DNA from 2 places in the Desulfosarcina variabilis str. Montpellier genome. Region 2 is predicted to be linked to the other one. Evidence: riboswitches for the same ligand, from Rfam matches in the RefSeq annotation. Region 2 holds a riboswitch; the other holds the start of a gene.
The links. A riboswitch is a leader RNA that binds a small molecule or an ion and turns the genes downstream of it on or off. The one in region 2 is predicted to bind thiamine pyrophosphate.

Region 1: another riboswitch for thiamine pyrophosphate. It lies ahead of Dvar_RS21420 (ABC transporter ATP-binding protein); the one in region 2 lies ahead of thiS (sulfur carrier protein ThiS).

Annotation. Positions count from the first base shown of each region.
Region 1 is NZ_CP159846.1:4,741,572-4,749,738, forward strand. It holds gene Dvar_RS21410 (PKD domain-containing protein) at 1-1,958, shown strand, start outside; gene Dvar_RS21415 (hypothetical protein) at 1,988-2,662, shown strand; TPP riboswitch at 2,988-3,096, shown strand; gene Dvar_RS21420 (ABC transporter ATP-binding protein) at 3,148-3,885, shown strand; gene Dvar_RS21425 (ABC transporter permease) at 3,882-4,658, shown strand; gene Dvar_RS21430 (ABC transporter substrate-binding protein) at 4,655-5,602, shown strand; gene Dvar_RS21435 (ABC transporter permease) at 5,649-6,428, opposite strand; gene Dvar_RS21440 (ABC transporter ATP-binding protein) at 6,439-7,173, opposite strand; gene Dvar_RS21445 (ABC transporter substrate-binding protein) at 7,175-8,125, opposite strand.
Region 2 is NZ_CP159846.1:2,348,761-2,356,927, reverse strand. It holds gene Dvar_RS10650 (alpha/beta hydrolase) at 31-852, opposite strand; gene Dvar_RS10645 (hypothetical protein) at 851-1,360, shown strand; gene Dvar_RS10640 (HDOD domain-containing protein) at 1,370-2,389, opposite strand; gene murA (UDP-N-acetylglucosamine 1-carboxyvinyltransferase) at 2,650-3,939, shown strand; TPP riboswitch at 3,976-4,081, shown strand; gene thiS (sulfur carrier protein ThiS) at 4,154-4,354, shown strand; gene Dvar_RS10625 (thiazole synthase) at 4,359-5,144, shown strand; gene thiH (2-iminoacetate synthase ThiH) at 5,204-6,313, shown strand; gene thiF (sulfur carrier protein ThiS adenylyltransferase ThiF) at 6,473-7,153, shown strand; gene thiC (phosphomethylpyrimidine synthase ThiC) at 7,185-8,167, shown strand, end outside.

The DNA of each region.
Region 1 (8,167 bases), 2.4 Mb from region 2:
TTCCTCCCACGGCAGTGATCGACAGTATCAGTCCCAACCCGGCTACCGAAGGACAGACCGTCGAATTCAATGGCAGTGGGAGCAGTGATATTGACGGCACAATCGTCGACTATCATTGGTCTTCGAGCATTGATGGTGATCTGGGCGACAGTGCGTCGTTTTCAAGTAGCGATCTGTCCACAGGGAGCCACACCATTGTCCTGGAAGTCCAGGATGATGACGGCGCGTGGTCGGATCCGGTTTCCCGGACATTGACCATCACCGTCATGTCCGACGACACGATTGTGGACAACAGCGACACGGCCAGCACGTCGTCCACCGGCAGTTGGCAGGTATCCAGCGGTACAACACCGTTTGACCCGTCTGACCCGTCAGCCAATTCATTATGGGCCAGAGGCGGCGATGACACCTTTACCTGGTCTTTCAGCCCCACCCAGACCGGAACCTACGAGGTTTGGGAATGGCATTCCGGGTGGAGTTCAAGAACCACGGCGGCGCCGCACCAGATAAGATACGCGGGCGGCACGGCCAACGTTTCGGTCAATCAGCGTGTCAATGCAGGGCAATGGAACAGTTTGGGAACTTACCCGTTTGCAGAAGGCACGACGTACACGGTGAGGGTCACGTCCGTTGCCGACAGCTCGAGTACCTGTGCCGACGCGGTGCGCTGGACACTGGTGGGCGAGGACAACCTTCCTCCCACGGCAGTGATCGACAGTATCAGTCCCAACCCGGCTACCGAAGGGCAACAGGTCACTTTTACCGGCCATGGCAATGATGTTGATGGTGAAATTACGGGGTATCGGTGGTCCTCCAGCATAGACGGTGTTTTGAATCACACCGCTTCATTTACCACCACCGCGTTATCCTCAGGGGGGCATACCATCTTTTTTGAGGTCTGCGACAATGAGGATGAGTGGTCGGCGGCTGTGACCACTCTGCTTACCGTAAACGATGTAACTGCAGTGGAGGAGCATATTTACTATTGCATTGGCTATGGCGTCATTCACAACCCCCTTGAGGAAGCGGAAGACTGGTTCGACACCAATGGCTTTCAAAAAGTAAATGGTTTGTGGCAGTATACCAATGGTTCGGGGAAGGCTTTTATTTTCCATATTATCCAAGACATCGAAGGCATGCGACAGGCTTTGATGACGGAAAATGCGCATGTTATCTATCGGGGGCATGCCAATTATGGAATGGGCGTTGTGTTTGTAACGGAAAGCGAACAGGCCAGCGAAGAGGTGACTGATATATACACCATTGACGATCCAAGAATTTTCAACATCAGCTCCCCCTGGTTCCATGTCAGCGTCCGAGGATTGATCACCAATCAGGCGTATCCGAACTGGTGGCCGATTTTTCAGGACGGGACCAGTGGGGTCATGAACTATGATTTTGGTGAGACCACAGGTACCCCACCGTATTATTACGATACGCCCGCCTACAACTACTACATCACCTACCAGATTCCTGGAGATCCGTCTGGAACGAACTATCTCATGGAATCAGTAAATTTTGGCGCTCTTGAGCGTTTCCCTGACTCGGGAACTCCTGCATGGTATGCGGCTGATGGCAGTGAACCTGACCCCGACAATCCTGACCACCTTCAATACTTCATCACCAACCCGGAGCCGCCTGACCCGGATGATCCCTATCCCAAAACGCATTTTGGTCGTAAAACGATTCTTTTTCGCAAAGCGTTGGAGATCCCGAAAGATGAGATGAAATACAGCCGTTTTTTCTATCAAAGTTGCAACTCCGGTAATTATTATCTGACTACCTTTAACCACGGTATTGTTTTTTATACTGTTAACAACTCTGGTAGCCACGGGTTTTGGACTTATGTAAGGAATTACATCGATGGTATGAGCGACCGGGTTATCTGGCAACGGATGCAAGCCCGAGAAGCGGTTTACGATTATTACAATTTCAACAAATTGCCGTCTCAACAATAGTTAAAACAAGGATTTGGAGGGCTAACAAAATGAAAACCCATCTAACCGTCATTCTTATGATGATCGTGCTGATTGCCTTGCAAATCAGTGTGGTTTATCCGGAAGAACCCGTGGTGCCCGATGTCGACCATACATTCAGCATGGAAAGAGAGCGGCGTATTGATCAATTGGAACGTCTTTCATCCCGAAATGTGATCAACGCCTTTGTCTCTCCGGAATTTTTCGATCAGGAAGATTATTTAGACAAGGCCATTTTTCGTGCATTTGACCATCGATCCCATGAAGCCATCGGGCTTGCACTGGGTTATGTTCAATCCACGCAAGTCGGAGAAGAAGGAGAAAGCGCACGTAAGCTTTACATTGCCAAAAGGATGTTCCAAATATTTCCGGAGGAAGTCGTCGATGATCTGATCAATATTTACAGCCGGTCCGGACCAAAAGTAAGATCCAATGTCATCTATGTAGTAGGACAAATGGCCGGAACGGATGAGATCAAGACACTGCTTGTCAATGCGCTGTCTGATATGGACTATTGCCAGGACGTAACCGACGAAACATTGGGCAAACCATTGCGTGTATGTGACATGGCATACAACCAATTAGTCATCAGATATAATGTTGAGAATGTGCTCCGTACGATTGGCTCCACGCATGCCTTGGATGTGAGGGACTATTACATTGCCCTGTTGAGACGCCAACTATAAAGGACTATTGGTAAAATCGACCATCTAACATCGTCTGGATTCAGCCCCTTTCCAGGCCGCTTCATCAAACCACCCGCTCAGCGGGTGGTTTTTTTGAACGATTTCAATAATGACAAAACGCCGCAGATTGGTAAATTACCAGACTTGTGAAAAAGTGCGTGTTGGCAGGCAATGCAAAAAGAAAAGGCAGGGCGCCGAAGCCGCTGTAACGAAAGGTGTAGATGGTTTGACATGCTTTGTCTTTCGATGCTAAGAAGTATTCTTTCTGAAATGAAGTCGATTAAGCCGCGAACAACGGCTAAAAAATAACGTTCGAGGATCTTTCGTATTTTGCTGGGGGAGTCGATGGGAATTGGCTGAGAGGGGGCTTGAAGCCCCGACCCCTATAACCTGATTCGGGTAATGCCGGCGTAGGGAAGTTCATCGCACGATTCTTATTTTTCGTTCCTGCCTTTCCCCGATTGCCGCATTTGGCGGGGTAACCATTGTTGACCATCGAGGGAATTACCAAACATTTTGACGCAAGCCCGGTGATAACGGACTTTTGCCTGACCGTTCCGGAAAACGGATGCGTGGCCCTGATCGGGCCGTCGGGCTGCGGGAAAAGCACCTTGTTCGATCTTATCATGGGCGTTGTGCCCATGGAAACCGGCAAGATCCGCTGGCGTGATCGGATTGTTCCCGACCTGAGTCAACTGGCAGCTTACATGCAGCAATCCGACCTGCTTCTGCCCTGGCTGGGACTGGTGGACAATGCCCGTCTGCCATCGGATATTGCCGGTGAATCCAAAGCTACGTCCATGCCTCGGGTCGAGGCATTGTTCGACCGTCTGGGGTTGGCCGGATTCGAAAATTACCTGCCGTCTATGGTATCCGGTGGCATGCGCCAGCGCTGCGCGCTGGCGCGTACGCTCATGTTCGGCCGGGATCTGGTGCTGCTTGACGAGCCTTTATCTGCATTGGACGCCATTACCCGCCGCAATCTACAGCAGATGTTGCGCCTGCTGCAAACCGAATTTGGCAAGACGATCCTGATGGTTACTCACGATATCGAGGAGGCACTGGTGCTGGCCGATGAACTGATCGTATTGACGCGTCCGCCCATGCGGGTGGCGGACCGCATAACCCTTTCCATGCCCCACCCGCGGCGACTGGAAGATCCCCCATTGGTGGTCATCAAACACCGGGTATTGAATATGTTGCAGGAGGGTCGGCAGGCGTGAAACAGACTTGGACCATACCGGCCGGGATCCTGTTGCTGGTTGCCGGTATCTGGGAAGTCAGCAGCCGCCTTTCGGATTTGCCCGACTTTATCCTACCGCCACCCAGCAGGATTGTGCAGGTGGCTGTCGGTCACGCCCCGCAGCTTTTGCCTCATGCCGGGATCACGCTGGTCGAGATTATGGCCGGCATCCTCCTGGCCCTGGCTCTGGCGGTGCCCCTGGCTGTGGCCATGTTCGCCAAGCCATCTCTGGAAAAGGCCCTGGCCCCGTTTCTGGTGGCCTCCCAGGCCATTCCGGTATTTGCCCTGGCGCCCCTGCTGGTGGTATGGCTGGGATACGGCCTGGCCAGCAAGATTTTCATGGCCGCAGTAATTATATTTTTTCCGATCACAGTCAGCCTGCTGGAGGGGTTTCGAAGTTGCGATAGCGCCTTTCGCGTACTGTTCCGCCTGATGGGGGCCGGCTTCTGGCAGACCCTGCGACGGCTCTACTGGCCCTGGGCCCTGCCGTACTTTTTTGCCGGATTGCGGGTGGGGGTGAGCGTGGCCACCATTGGTGCGGTGATTGGCGAATGGGTGGGCGCTCAGCAGGGACTGGGCTATTTGATGATCCAGTCCAACGCGCGTCTCAAAACCGACTGGGTGTTTGCCGCCATCTTGTGGCTGTCATTGATGGGCCTTTTCCTATGGCATGCCGTGGGATGGCTGGAGCGTCATTGCCTGGCCTGGAAAGATTCTCCCAACCCAACATCTCAAGGAGGAAATCATAGATGAAACGCATTTTGATGATCCTGATCCTGATTGCCGGTGTATCCTGGAGCGGGCCGGCCCTGGCCGAGGCACCCCTGACGCTCATGCTCGACTGGTTCCCTAATGTGGATCATATGCCGATCTATGTAGCCCAGGAACGCGGCTTTTTTTCTCAGGCGGGCGTAACCGTAAAAATTCTCAATCCATCGGATACGTCAGATGCCTTGAAACTGGCGGTGGCCGGCCGGGTCGATTTGGCCGTCTCTTATGAGCCGCAGACGCTGATGGCGGCCGGCCGGGGAATCGACGTGCGTGTTGTGGGACGTCTGATCGGGCATCCCTTGTGTACGTTGATGTATCTGAAAAAAAGTGGTTTTACCAAGCCCGCTGACCTGACCGGCCGCACCATCGGCTATACGGTTCCCGGTCTGATGGATGTGCTCATGGACGCATTTGCAAAAATTAACCATATCACTGACTATAAGCTGGTCAATGTGGGCTTTTCCATTGCCCCGGCGCTCAGTGCCGGGCGGGTCGATGCGGTCATGGGACCGTTTAAGACCTATGAGACGGTAACCATGGCCCACGAGGGAATCGACACCGGTTTTTTCGAACTGGAAACCTGGGGCATCCCGGATTACGATGAGTTGATTTTTATTTGCGGGCCAAAAACGCTGGCGAGCAAGAAAAATCAGGTGCAAGGCTTTGTGCAGGCCGTTGCCAAAGCAATCGATGTGATCGACGCCTCTCCCAATGCTGCCTTGACCGACTATTTCAAGGCCCTGCCCGATGCAGACAAGAAGGTTGAAACCGCTGCTTTTGAGCTGACCCGTCCCTACTACGCCAAGCATCAACAATGCGATCGTAAGGCATGGCAGGCATTTGCCGATTTTGCCTTACAATACGGTCTTATCGAAAAAAAGGTGGATGTGGCCACCTTGTTGCCGGATTTGATGAAGGGCGAATAAATAGGTCGCGCCTCAAACGGGGCACTGCCTTTTTTTGCCTGATTTTTTACTTTCGGGAATGGCCGGGGCGATCATCGATCCTGGCCGTCTTGACAAATTTCCAGGCGCAAAGGCGTTTTTCCAGATAGTTGACGATTTCATAGAGACAGACCCCCAGCAGACTCATACCGATGATGCCGACAAACATCAGATTATTGTCAAATCGGCCCCATGAATCCATGATAAAAAATCCCAGGCCCTTAGCCGTGGCAACGGATTCAACGAAAAAGAGCACCGCAATGCCGGTCCCGGTTCCGATGCGAAGCGATGTAAAGGCCTGGGGCAGGGCCGCTGGAATGACCACGTGTTGAAGGGTTTGGACAACTGTTCCACCCAGTGATTTAAAGGAGTCGATATACTCCCGGTCCAGGCCCAGAACGCTGTCTCTGGTGGTGACCAGGATTTGGTAGCCAATAATTAGGGCGATCATAAAAATTTTCGAAAAATCTCCCAGCCCGAAAATGACCAGAAAGATCGGCAGGAACACGATCTTCGGGATGGGATAGGTCAGAAAAACAAAAGGAGAGAGCAGGGTATCGGTTTTGCGGCTGAATCCAAGCATCAGGCCTGCTGGAAAGGCGATGATCCAGGAAAGCGCCATGGCACAGGTAACCCGGTAGCCGCTAACCAGAAAATGACTCCAGAAATCCGCTGTTGTTATCGCTGTGGCAAAAGCCATCAGGGCCGCTTCCGGCGGAGGAAGCATCGTGGAGGACAGGGCCAAGGACAGGGCCTTCCAGACGAGGAGCAATAAGAGGCAGGTAGAAAGATAACGGTAAAAAACCATTGGGGTCTGTTTATCCTTCCATGATCCGGCGGATGGAGCGGACCATCTCGAAATATTGATCTTCCATGCGCAAGGCCTGACTGCCGAATCCTTCATTGGTGATGACCTTGCGAATTCGGGTGGGTCGATCACTCAAGATCATGATGGTGCGGCCCAGAAACACGGCCTCTTCCACACTGTGCGTGACGATCACATACGTCAATCGCCGCTTTTGCCACATGGCCAAAAGGGTGTTCTGAAGGTGTTCGCGAGTCATGGCATCCAGCGCCGAAAACGGCTCATCCATCAGCAGTATGTCCGGGTCGGTGGCAAGCGCCCTGGCGATGGCCACCCGTTGTTGCTGGCCACCGCTGATCTGAACCGGATACCTGGACGCCAACGTTCCGATCCCCAACTCTTCCAACAGGCTGGCCGTGACGCTTGCGACCACAGTTTTGGGCGCTTTGCGGATTTTCAGTGCCAGGGCGACGTTTTCCGAAACCGTCTTCCAGGGAAACAGCCCGAAATTCTGGAGAATGATTGATGTTGTGCAGCTTGCCCGATCGCCCTGCGTGGATCCGATCGCGATGCTTCCCGACGTTGGCTGAGAAAGATCGGCCAGCATATAAAGCAGGGTGGTTTTGCCGCACCCCGACGGCCCGATGATGGACAGGGTCTCTCCGGCAGACAGTGAAAAGGAAATGTCCTCCAGGACAGGTCCGCTGTTTTCATCAAATGCTTTGCACAGGCCTTTTGCGTGTATCATCTTATCGGCACACCACCTGCCCGTAAGGAATTTTTTCCTTAAGCAGGCCGTTTTGTACGAGCCAGTCTTGTGTGGCCATGATATCTTTTTCTGCCGGGGGGCCGGTTTCAGGGAAAACCGGAACCTTGTACAGATCTTTTACCGGCATGGGAAAACGGGTCCGCGCTATCATCATTTGTTTATAAGATTCGGGGTCTTCGTTGATTTTGGCAACGGCTGCTGCATAGGCGTTTAAAAAGCGTTCCGGCAAACGCGGCTTATCGGCCGTGCGGGTCATATCCATGGCCAGAACGGTGAGACAGACGTCCAGTTGCCGGTCATCTTTGATGACCTGAGCCCCTTTGGATTCGGCCAGGGTCAAAAGCGGTTCGGGGAGAAGGGCCGCTGAGATTTGACTGGAAAGGAGCATCTGCAGCCGGATGGGCATTTTCTTAATTTCCTGTTTGGTCATATAATCACTTGGAAGATTAAGGGATCGAAGCAGGGTATCCAGTACATATTCGATGATGGTGGCTCGCGAAATGGCGATATCCTTGCCCTTGAGCTGCTCGATACGGTTGATCTCTGACCCGGGAGCAGCAGCGATTCCAAACATGCGATGACCCGGATGGGTGTGAAATGCGGTGGTCAAGATCTTTACCGGTTGACCGGATTGAATCAGGAGCAGGGTGTTGAGGATGTCGCCGAAATACCCGTCGAGTTTTCCTGCCTGCAGGGCGGCGTCACGCTCTAGAGCGCTTTGAAAGGAGACGAGCTCAAGATCGATGCCCTGATCCGAAAAGGTTCCAGCGTTTTGTCCGACCAGCAGCGGCAGCGTATCGACAACCGGCAGAACCCCGAAGCGCAGCAGATCCTTGCCGAAACTCGGGTGGGGAACGAAAAAAAGCAGGATGATCAGGTACAGGGCATGGCGCGGCCATGTTTGCATGAGGCGCTTCTTAAGCTGTTCCATTTTATTTTTCCTTTTGTAATCGATGGGGCGATGGTGACACCA
Region 2 (8,167 bases):
AATAAGGTAAAAAAACCTTTGCCGAACATTTCAATCCACCACCCGATGCAAAAATTCCATGATATCCTTCCAGTAGTGATCCCAATCCGGCGGTCCATCACTGTGCCCGAAATCGTAAAGGAGAAGTTCGGCACGGGGAATATGCTTTTTCACTTCCAGGGCGTGGGCGACCGGGACCACATTGTCCCGCGTGCCGTGAATGATCAGAATCGGCCCTGAATAGTCCAGCAGTGCGCCAAGCGTGTCATACCGATCCACGAGAAAAAGCTCCGGAGCGCCGTGGGCCATGGCCTTGATCGATGTAAAGGTCGACTCCACGATGATGCCCGCTGCCGGCCGCTGCCGGCTGAGTTCACTGATGACCGCGCCGCCCAGTGAACGGCCGTGAAATACCACTTTTTGGGGATCCACAAATGGCTGCGATGCCAGGTAGTCATAAAATGCCATAAAATCCGAAGCAATACGCGCGCGACTGGGTGTCCCGGCGCTTCGTCCGTATCCACGGTATTCCCCCAACAGCACGGTGATGCCCAAGCGTTGATAGGCTTCAGCCCGATCTCGATAAAAATCGATCAGCTCACGGTTGCCATGGGCGATGAGGACGGCCGGTCCACGGTGATGGCCCCCATTGGCCCCTTTTCCTTTGAAGAGCCAGCCTTCAACCGGCCCCTGATCCGATTGTATCCAAAATCGCTTAAAATTCACCGCATCATCTGGAAAATCGGGTATCCAAGCAATGTGATGGGGCTGAAACACCAATCGGCGGACCGGATGGGTACAGGAAAAAACCAAGCACAGGCAAATGGCTAATGTTCCCACGATCTCCATTGACATGAAACCGTATGCGCGCATGGCGTGTCATCTCCTTTATCTCGCGCTCGAGGTCAATCAGAACGCACCAGCGGGAACCCATTCAAGTGACATTGTCCGTTTCTGCCGCACCTATAAGAAAGATCAACCCATCGACAACGATCAATTTTTTCACGCCAAGCCCGGTTGGATCGACCTGGCCAAACAAGCCATTGATCTTGACTATCAGATCCGCTTCATTGATGCCGGCCAGCGCAGTGGATTCGTCAATCTTCCCCGGGACCGGACAATGTTTGAAACCATCAAAAGAGAAATTTTCCATGCACATCCCGATGCAAAGGTGATTGTCTACGTTGGGGCATTGCACATTGGCGAACAGGAGACCGAAACTGGTATTTTCATGGGTACAGAGAAGAAAAAACCATTGGGATTCTTTTTAGACCAGTATACCCGGGGAAGAAATTTCAGTGTCTACATGGGGCACACCAATGATACGCCCGTGGGATGTGATCTTTTCATCAGCTATTTTCTCTGGAATGCTGATCAATGAGCAGTGAATTTAGTGGAACCTGAAAAGGCTCAGTAGCCTGGCCAGCCAGCTGATCTTTTTCTTGGATGGGGGAGGCTTTGTCCCTGACTTACCTGGTTTGGGTGAGACATTGCCCGATCCCTTGTCAGTGTCGGCCTTCTTCTCATCGGACATGGCCGCAAACTTTTTCTTGAGCGTTTCGTAAATATCTTGAACCACACGGTTGCGGATTGCCTCGTCGGCCAGCGGCGAGGCAAGGTCCCTGCCCAACCATGTCTGCTCTAAATCATAGGCGTAAAAATCCATGGCATTGCCAATGCCGGAGGTATTGGCGATAAAATAGGCAAATTGGGTGACCGCCGCTATTTCCCAGAAGGTTTTGTCGGCCTTTTCAGGTTCACGATAATGCTTGACGGCCATGCAGATGGATTGTGGGAATTGCCATGACCTGAGAACTTCAAAGGCAATATCCGTATCGGTCGTCCCGATCAGATCCAATTCCGCCTCAACGATCGGTTGATTGTAAATGCTCGAATTTTCAAGGCATTTCAGAAAGTCTTCAGGACGGGTCAGGGCCAGAATCAGTTTCCCTATGCCATGTAAAAGACCGGCGATATACAGTTCTCCGGGGATGCTGTTGATATGCAGGTCCGTCCTGCCCAGCATGCGGTTGGCCATACCGCAAGCCCATGAGTGAGCCCAAAAATCCTTGCCCGAAAAGCCTTCGATGCGCGGGAACTCAGGTAAAATGGTGCGGAAAAAGTGCAGGTTGATGGCATTGATGGATTCCTCAAGGCCGATATGCATGATCGCCTGTCTGAGGCTGGATACTTTCTGGATGGCACCAAAGTAGGCGGAGTTGGCCAGCTGCAGCAAATGGGTGGTAAGGCTCATGTCAGATTCAATCAACCGGATAAATTGATCCACATCGACCTCTTGGACCGGCTGATGATTCATGGCCAGCAATTGGCTTCCAATGGGTGGAAAGGGAGGCAATTTGAGATTGGATTGAAGTATTTCCAATGCAATGGCCTGTGCAGTGTTGTTCATTTTTTCATGCCTTTTTTGATCTTGTTGATACGGCTGGTTTTCCTGCCACCTATACTGGCGCATTGACATCGGTGCACAGGAAAAAGTTCAAACGGTAGATGGCGCTTCAATTAATGTAGCACAGGCACGAACAAAGCCAACCCATAAAATTCAGTTGCCGTCAGCAATCATTTATGCCAATTTAACGAAAAAATCGCTTGACAGCAAATTCAAAACCAATGGGCTGACCAACAGGTCGAACAACCAGAGAGGCAACGCTTATGTCCGATCAGGAATATATTGAAATTAATGGTGGCAGGCCCCTTTCGGGCAGTGTTTGTGTTCAGGGATCGAAAAACGCCATTCTTCCCATGCTGGCAGCCTCCCTGCTTCCCGAACACGGTTGTAGCGTAATCCGCAATGTGCCACCGCTCAACGATATTCTCGTGGCCTTTGACATCATGCGCCACGTCGGTGCCAAGGTGGATTATTTTGCCAGTGAAAAAGTGGTTTGTGTGGACGCCACGCACTTGAACCGGTCGGATCTGCCTGAATCACTGACCTGCCGTTTACGGGCCTCGGTGCTGTTCATCCCGGCCCTGCTCAAACGACTGGGTGAAGTCCGCTTGCCCTCCGTCGGCGGTTGCCCCTTGGGAAGCCGCAACCTCAACTACCATTACCGCGGGTTTGCCCGTCTGGGGGCAAAGATCACGGCCAAGGATGCCTTTATCATCAGCGGGGAGACGTTTGCCGGGACCACCATGTATCTGGATTTTCCCAGCCACACCGGAACGGAAAATCTGATGATGGCCGCCTGTTTTTCCAAAGGCATATCGATTATTGAAAACGCCGGGGCCGATCCCGAAATCACCGATTTTGCCAAATTTCTGATCAAAATGGGCGCCAAGATTCATGGACTGGGCACGCGCACGCTCACCGTGGAAGGCGTACCCCAGCTCAATGCCATTGAATACTATGCCATGAATGACCGTCTGGACGCCGGCCTGTTCATGATGGCCGCCGGTATTGCTGGAGGACGGATTTCCATTATCGGCGTGGCACCCGAGGACATCCGTATCCTGATCGAAAAAATGATGCAGATGGGAGTTGAAATCAACGTCAACGGGTATGTGCTTGAAGTTTCTTCCCCAGGCCGACAATTAAAACCGGTCAACGTGCTCACCTGCCCCTACCCCGGTTTCGCCACGGATTTTCAGCCCGGCATGATGGCCCTGTCCTGCATTGCCGACGGCCAGAGTTACATCCGCGAACGTATTTTCGACAAGCGTTTCAGCCAGGTTTCCGAGTTGAGAAAACTGGGCGCGGTCATCGACCTGGACGAAGAGGATGGTCTGGCCATCGTCAACGGCCCCACTACATTCAAAGGCGCCGATACCCGTCCGGACAACATCCGCGCCGCGTCATGTATTCTTTTGGCCGGACTGGCCTGTCCGGAAACAACGATCGTGCGCAACATCTACCAGATTGGACGCGGCCATTTTGACATCGAGAACCGTTTTCAAGCACTCAGTGCCAATGTTGTGAGAAAAAACAGCGTGATCCGGACTTGATTTCCCAGCCCAGATCCATTAAGTAGATACAAAAAATAAAAATGCTGGGGGTGCCCCAATGGGGGCTGAGATGGCGCAGCGGCGCCAACCCTTTGAACCTGATGCAGGTAATGCTGCCGTAGGGAAGCATGACAGAATATACGATTGGATTTCTTTTTGTCAGGCTTGTCCTTCATGGGCAGGCCTTTTTTTATTCCGTTTGGAGGAGGGGAATATGGAGATCCGACTCAATGGGAAACCGGAACGTCTCACGGGAGCAATCACTGTGGGCGACCTGATCCGGGAAAAGGGGCTGGACCCTGAAACCGTCGTGGTCGAGCATAACTTGGCGATTATCACCACCGTAGACTTCGACCAGGTATGGTTAGAAGACAATGACAACCTTGAAATATTAAAATTCGTGGGCGGAGGCTGACCCCATGCATACAAACAATTCCAGCGATACGTTGACCATAGGCGGCCGATCGTTTGACTCGCGTTTGTTGATCGGTACCGGCAAATATCCTTCGGATGAGATGATCCCCGACATCATCACGGCGTCCGGGTCACAGATCATCACCGTGGCCCTGCGTCGAGTGGATTTCAGGGCCACCACCGACAATGTCATGCACCATATTCCCGATAGCATGCAGCTGTTGCCCAACACCTCCGGTGCCCGCAATGCCGAGGAAGCCGTGCGCATCGCCCGCCTGGCCCGGGCCACGGGATGTGGCAACTGGATCAAAATTGAAGTCATCCCGGACAACCTGCACCTGTTGCCCGACGGTCACCAGACCCTGTTGGCCACTGAAACCCTGGTCAAAGACGGGTTTGTGGTGCTGCCCTACATCAATGCCGACCCCGTTGTGGCCCGCCAATTGGAAGATGCCGGGGCGTCGGCGGTCATGCCCCTGGGAGCACCCATTGGTACCAACCAGGGCCTGACCACGCGGGAGATGCTGCACATCATCATCGATACGATCAACGTCCCGGTGGTGGTGGACGCCGGCATCGGCAAGCCATCCCAGGCCTGTGATGCCATGGAGATGGGAGCCGATGCATGCCTGGTCAACACAGCCATCGCCAGTGCCGGTGATCCGGTGGCCATGGCCGGCGCCTTTGCCGCGGCCATCCGAGCCGGCCGCGAGGCCTGCCTGTCCGGAACCGGCAGTGTCGGCATCCAGGCAACGGCATCGTCACCGCTGACCGGTTTTCTGTACGAATAGCGAGCTCTATTTTAGCAAAAAAATATTTTAGAAAGCCCTATTTCGGAAAGAAAATGACCATGAGTTTTTACACCACCTATGCCATGTGGCGGAACGCGGATCTTGTGGGACGCATGCAATCGGTAACCGATAGCGACGTGCGCCGCACCTTGAGCAAACGCACACTGACCGCCCATGATTTCCTCTGCCTGCTGTCGCCGGCAGCCGAAGCCCATCTGGAAGCCATGGCCCGCAAGGCCCACGGCCTGACCATGGCCCAGTTCGGGCGCACCATGGTGCTTTATACCCCGCTGTACCTGTCCAATTATTGCACCAACGGGTGCCTGTACTGCAGTTTCAATCATAAAAACCGGATCGACAGGCGTCAACTGAGCCTTGCTGAAGTCGAAGACGAAGCGCGTGCCATCAGCGCCAGCGGACTCAAGCACATCCTGATTCTCACCGGTGACGCACCGTCCATTGCCAGCGTGGATTACATCGCTGACTGCTGCCGGGTACTGGATCGATATTTTACGGCCATCGGCATCGAAATCTACGCCCTGACCGAAGACGAGTACAAACGATTGATCGCCGCCGGGGCCGACAGCCTGACCCTTTACCAGGAGACCTACAACGAAAGGCTGTATGCCGAATTGCATCCCAAAGGCCCCAAGCGGGACTATGGTTTCCGCCTGGACGCCCCGGAACGCGCCTGCCGGGCAGCCATGCGGGCGGTCAATGTGGGCGCCCTGCTGGGACTGGACGACTGGCACCGCGACGCCTTCTTCACCGGCTTGCATGCCCACTATCTGCAAGACCGCTATCCGGAAACCGAAATCAGCGCATCCCTGCCCCGCATCCGGCCCCACGTGGGCGGTTTTCAGCCTGGCTGCGTGGTTGAAGACCGTCACCTGGTCCAGATCATGACCGCCATGCGGCTGTTCATGCCCCGGTTGGGAATCGCCATCTCGACCCGGGAAAGCGCTGGTTTCCGCGACCGGTTGTTGCCCCTGGGCGTTACTCGCATGTCCGCCGGCTCCTGCACAGCCGTGGGCGGTCATATTGACGAGGACAACGGCACCGGTCAGTTTGAAATCTCTGATGAACGCTCCGTACCGGAGATGGTGGCCATGCTCCAGCAGGCTGGTTGGCAGCCGGTATACAAGGATTGGCAATCGCTGGGTAGGTAAGTTAGTTAGTTAGTTGGTTGGTTGGTTGGTTGGTTAGTTAGTTGGTTGGTTGGAGGTTGAAGGTTGAAGGTTGAAGATTGGAGCTTGGAGCTTGGAGCTTGGAGCTTGGAATTTGGAATTTGGAATTTGGAATTTGGAATTTGAAGGTCGAATGAATCCATGACGGCGAACGCATTTTTATTGGGTCTAAAGGCACATTTCACTGATGACCAGATTCGGCGGTTGGGGTCGGTGTGCGTGGGCATTGCCGGGGCCGGCGGCCTGGGGTCCAATGTGGCTGTCCATTTGGTGCGATCCGGCATCAGGCGACTGGTTGTGGTGGACTTTGACCATGTGGCGCCATCCAACCTGAACCGCCAGTTTTTTTTTTCCGATCAGGTGGGCATGCCAAAAGTCGAGGCCCTGTCCATCAACCTTGCCCGCGTTAATCCACAGATTGAAATACAAGCCCTGAACCTTCGACTAAACGCCGACAATGTGCACAAAATATTAGAAAAATGCCAAATTCTTGTGGAGGCGCTGGACGATGCCCAGGGTAAAAAAATGATGGCTGAGGCGTTTATAACCGATCCGCGGCTGCTGGTGTGCGCATCGGGCATCGGTGGCTGGGGTGACAGTAACCGCATTACCACCCGCCTGGTTCGAGACACATTCTGTCTGGTGGGCGACGGCAAATCGGAAATATCCGCGACCCGTCCCCCCACATCCGCCATCGTCGGCCTGGCCGCGGCCAAGCAGGCGGATGCGGTGATTGAAAAAATTTTGAACAACAGGGTTCAAGGATTCGAGGGGTCAAATGAAGGCACATGCCTCTTTACCCTTGACCCCTTGAATCCTTGACCCCTTGAACCCTTTACAAACGAGGTCCCCCATGCAATACACCACCCAAATGGATGCCGCCCGCAAAGGCATCATTACCACCCAGATGGATGCCGTGGCCGCCAAAGAATCGATCCTTCCCGAAACCCTGTGTGATCTGATCGCCACAGGCAAAGTCATCATTCCGTCCAATAAGAATCACGCCAACCTTAAGGCGCAAGGCGTGGGCCAAGGCCTGCGCACCAAGATCAATGTCAATCTGGGCATATCCAAGGATTGCTGCGACGTCGAGCGGGAACTGGAAAAAGTCCGCCTGGCCCTGGATCTCCAGGCCGAAGCGATCATGGACCTTTCCTGCTTTGGAAAAACCCAGGCGTTCAGGCGCAAGCTGGTGGCCATGTCACCGGCCATGATCGGTACGGTACCCATCTATGACGCCGTAGGCTTTTATGAAAAGGACCTCAAGGATCTGAGCGTGGATGAGATTTTCGAGGTGGTCGAGCGCCACTGCGAAGATGGTGTGGATTTTCTCACCATCCATGCGGGTCTCAATCGCAGCACCGCGGAAAAAATCAATCGCCGCGAACGCATCACCAACATCGTTTCCCGGGGCGGCAGCCTGATGTTTACCTGGATGCAGATGAATGACCGTGAAAACCCCTTTTACGAGCACTATGATCGTCTGCTGGACATCTGTGAGGCGTATGATGTGAGCCTGAGCCTTGGTGACGGGTGCCGGCCGGGATGCCTGCATGATTCCACCGACGCCTGTCAGGTGGAAGAACTGATCACCCTGGGAGAGCTGACCAAACGGGCCTGGGGGAAAAACGTTCAGGTGATGATCGAAGGGCCGGGACACATGGCCCTAAATGAAATCTCCGGCAACATGATGCTGGAAAAACGTCTTTGCCATGGTGCGCCCTTTTATGTGCTGGGACCCGTGGTCACAGATGTGGCGCCTGGTTATGACCACATCACCAGCGCCATCGGCGGCGCCATCGCCGCATCCAGCGGTGCGGATTTTCTCTGCTATGT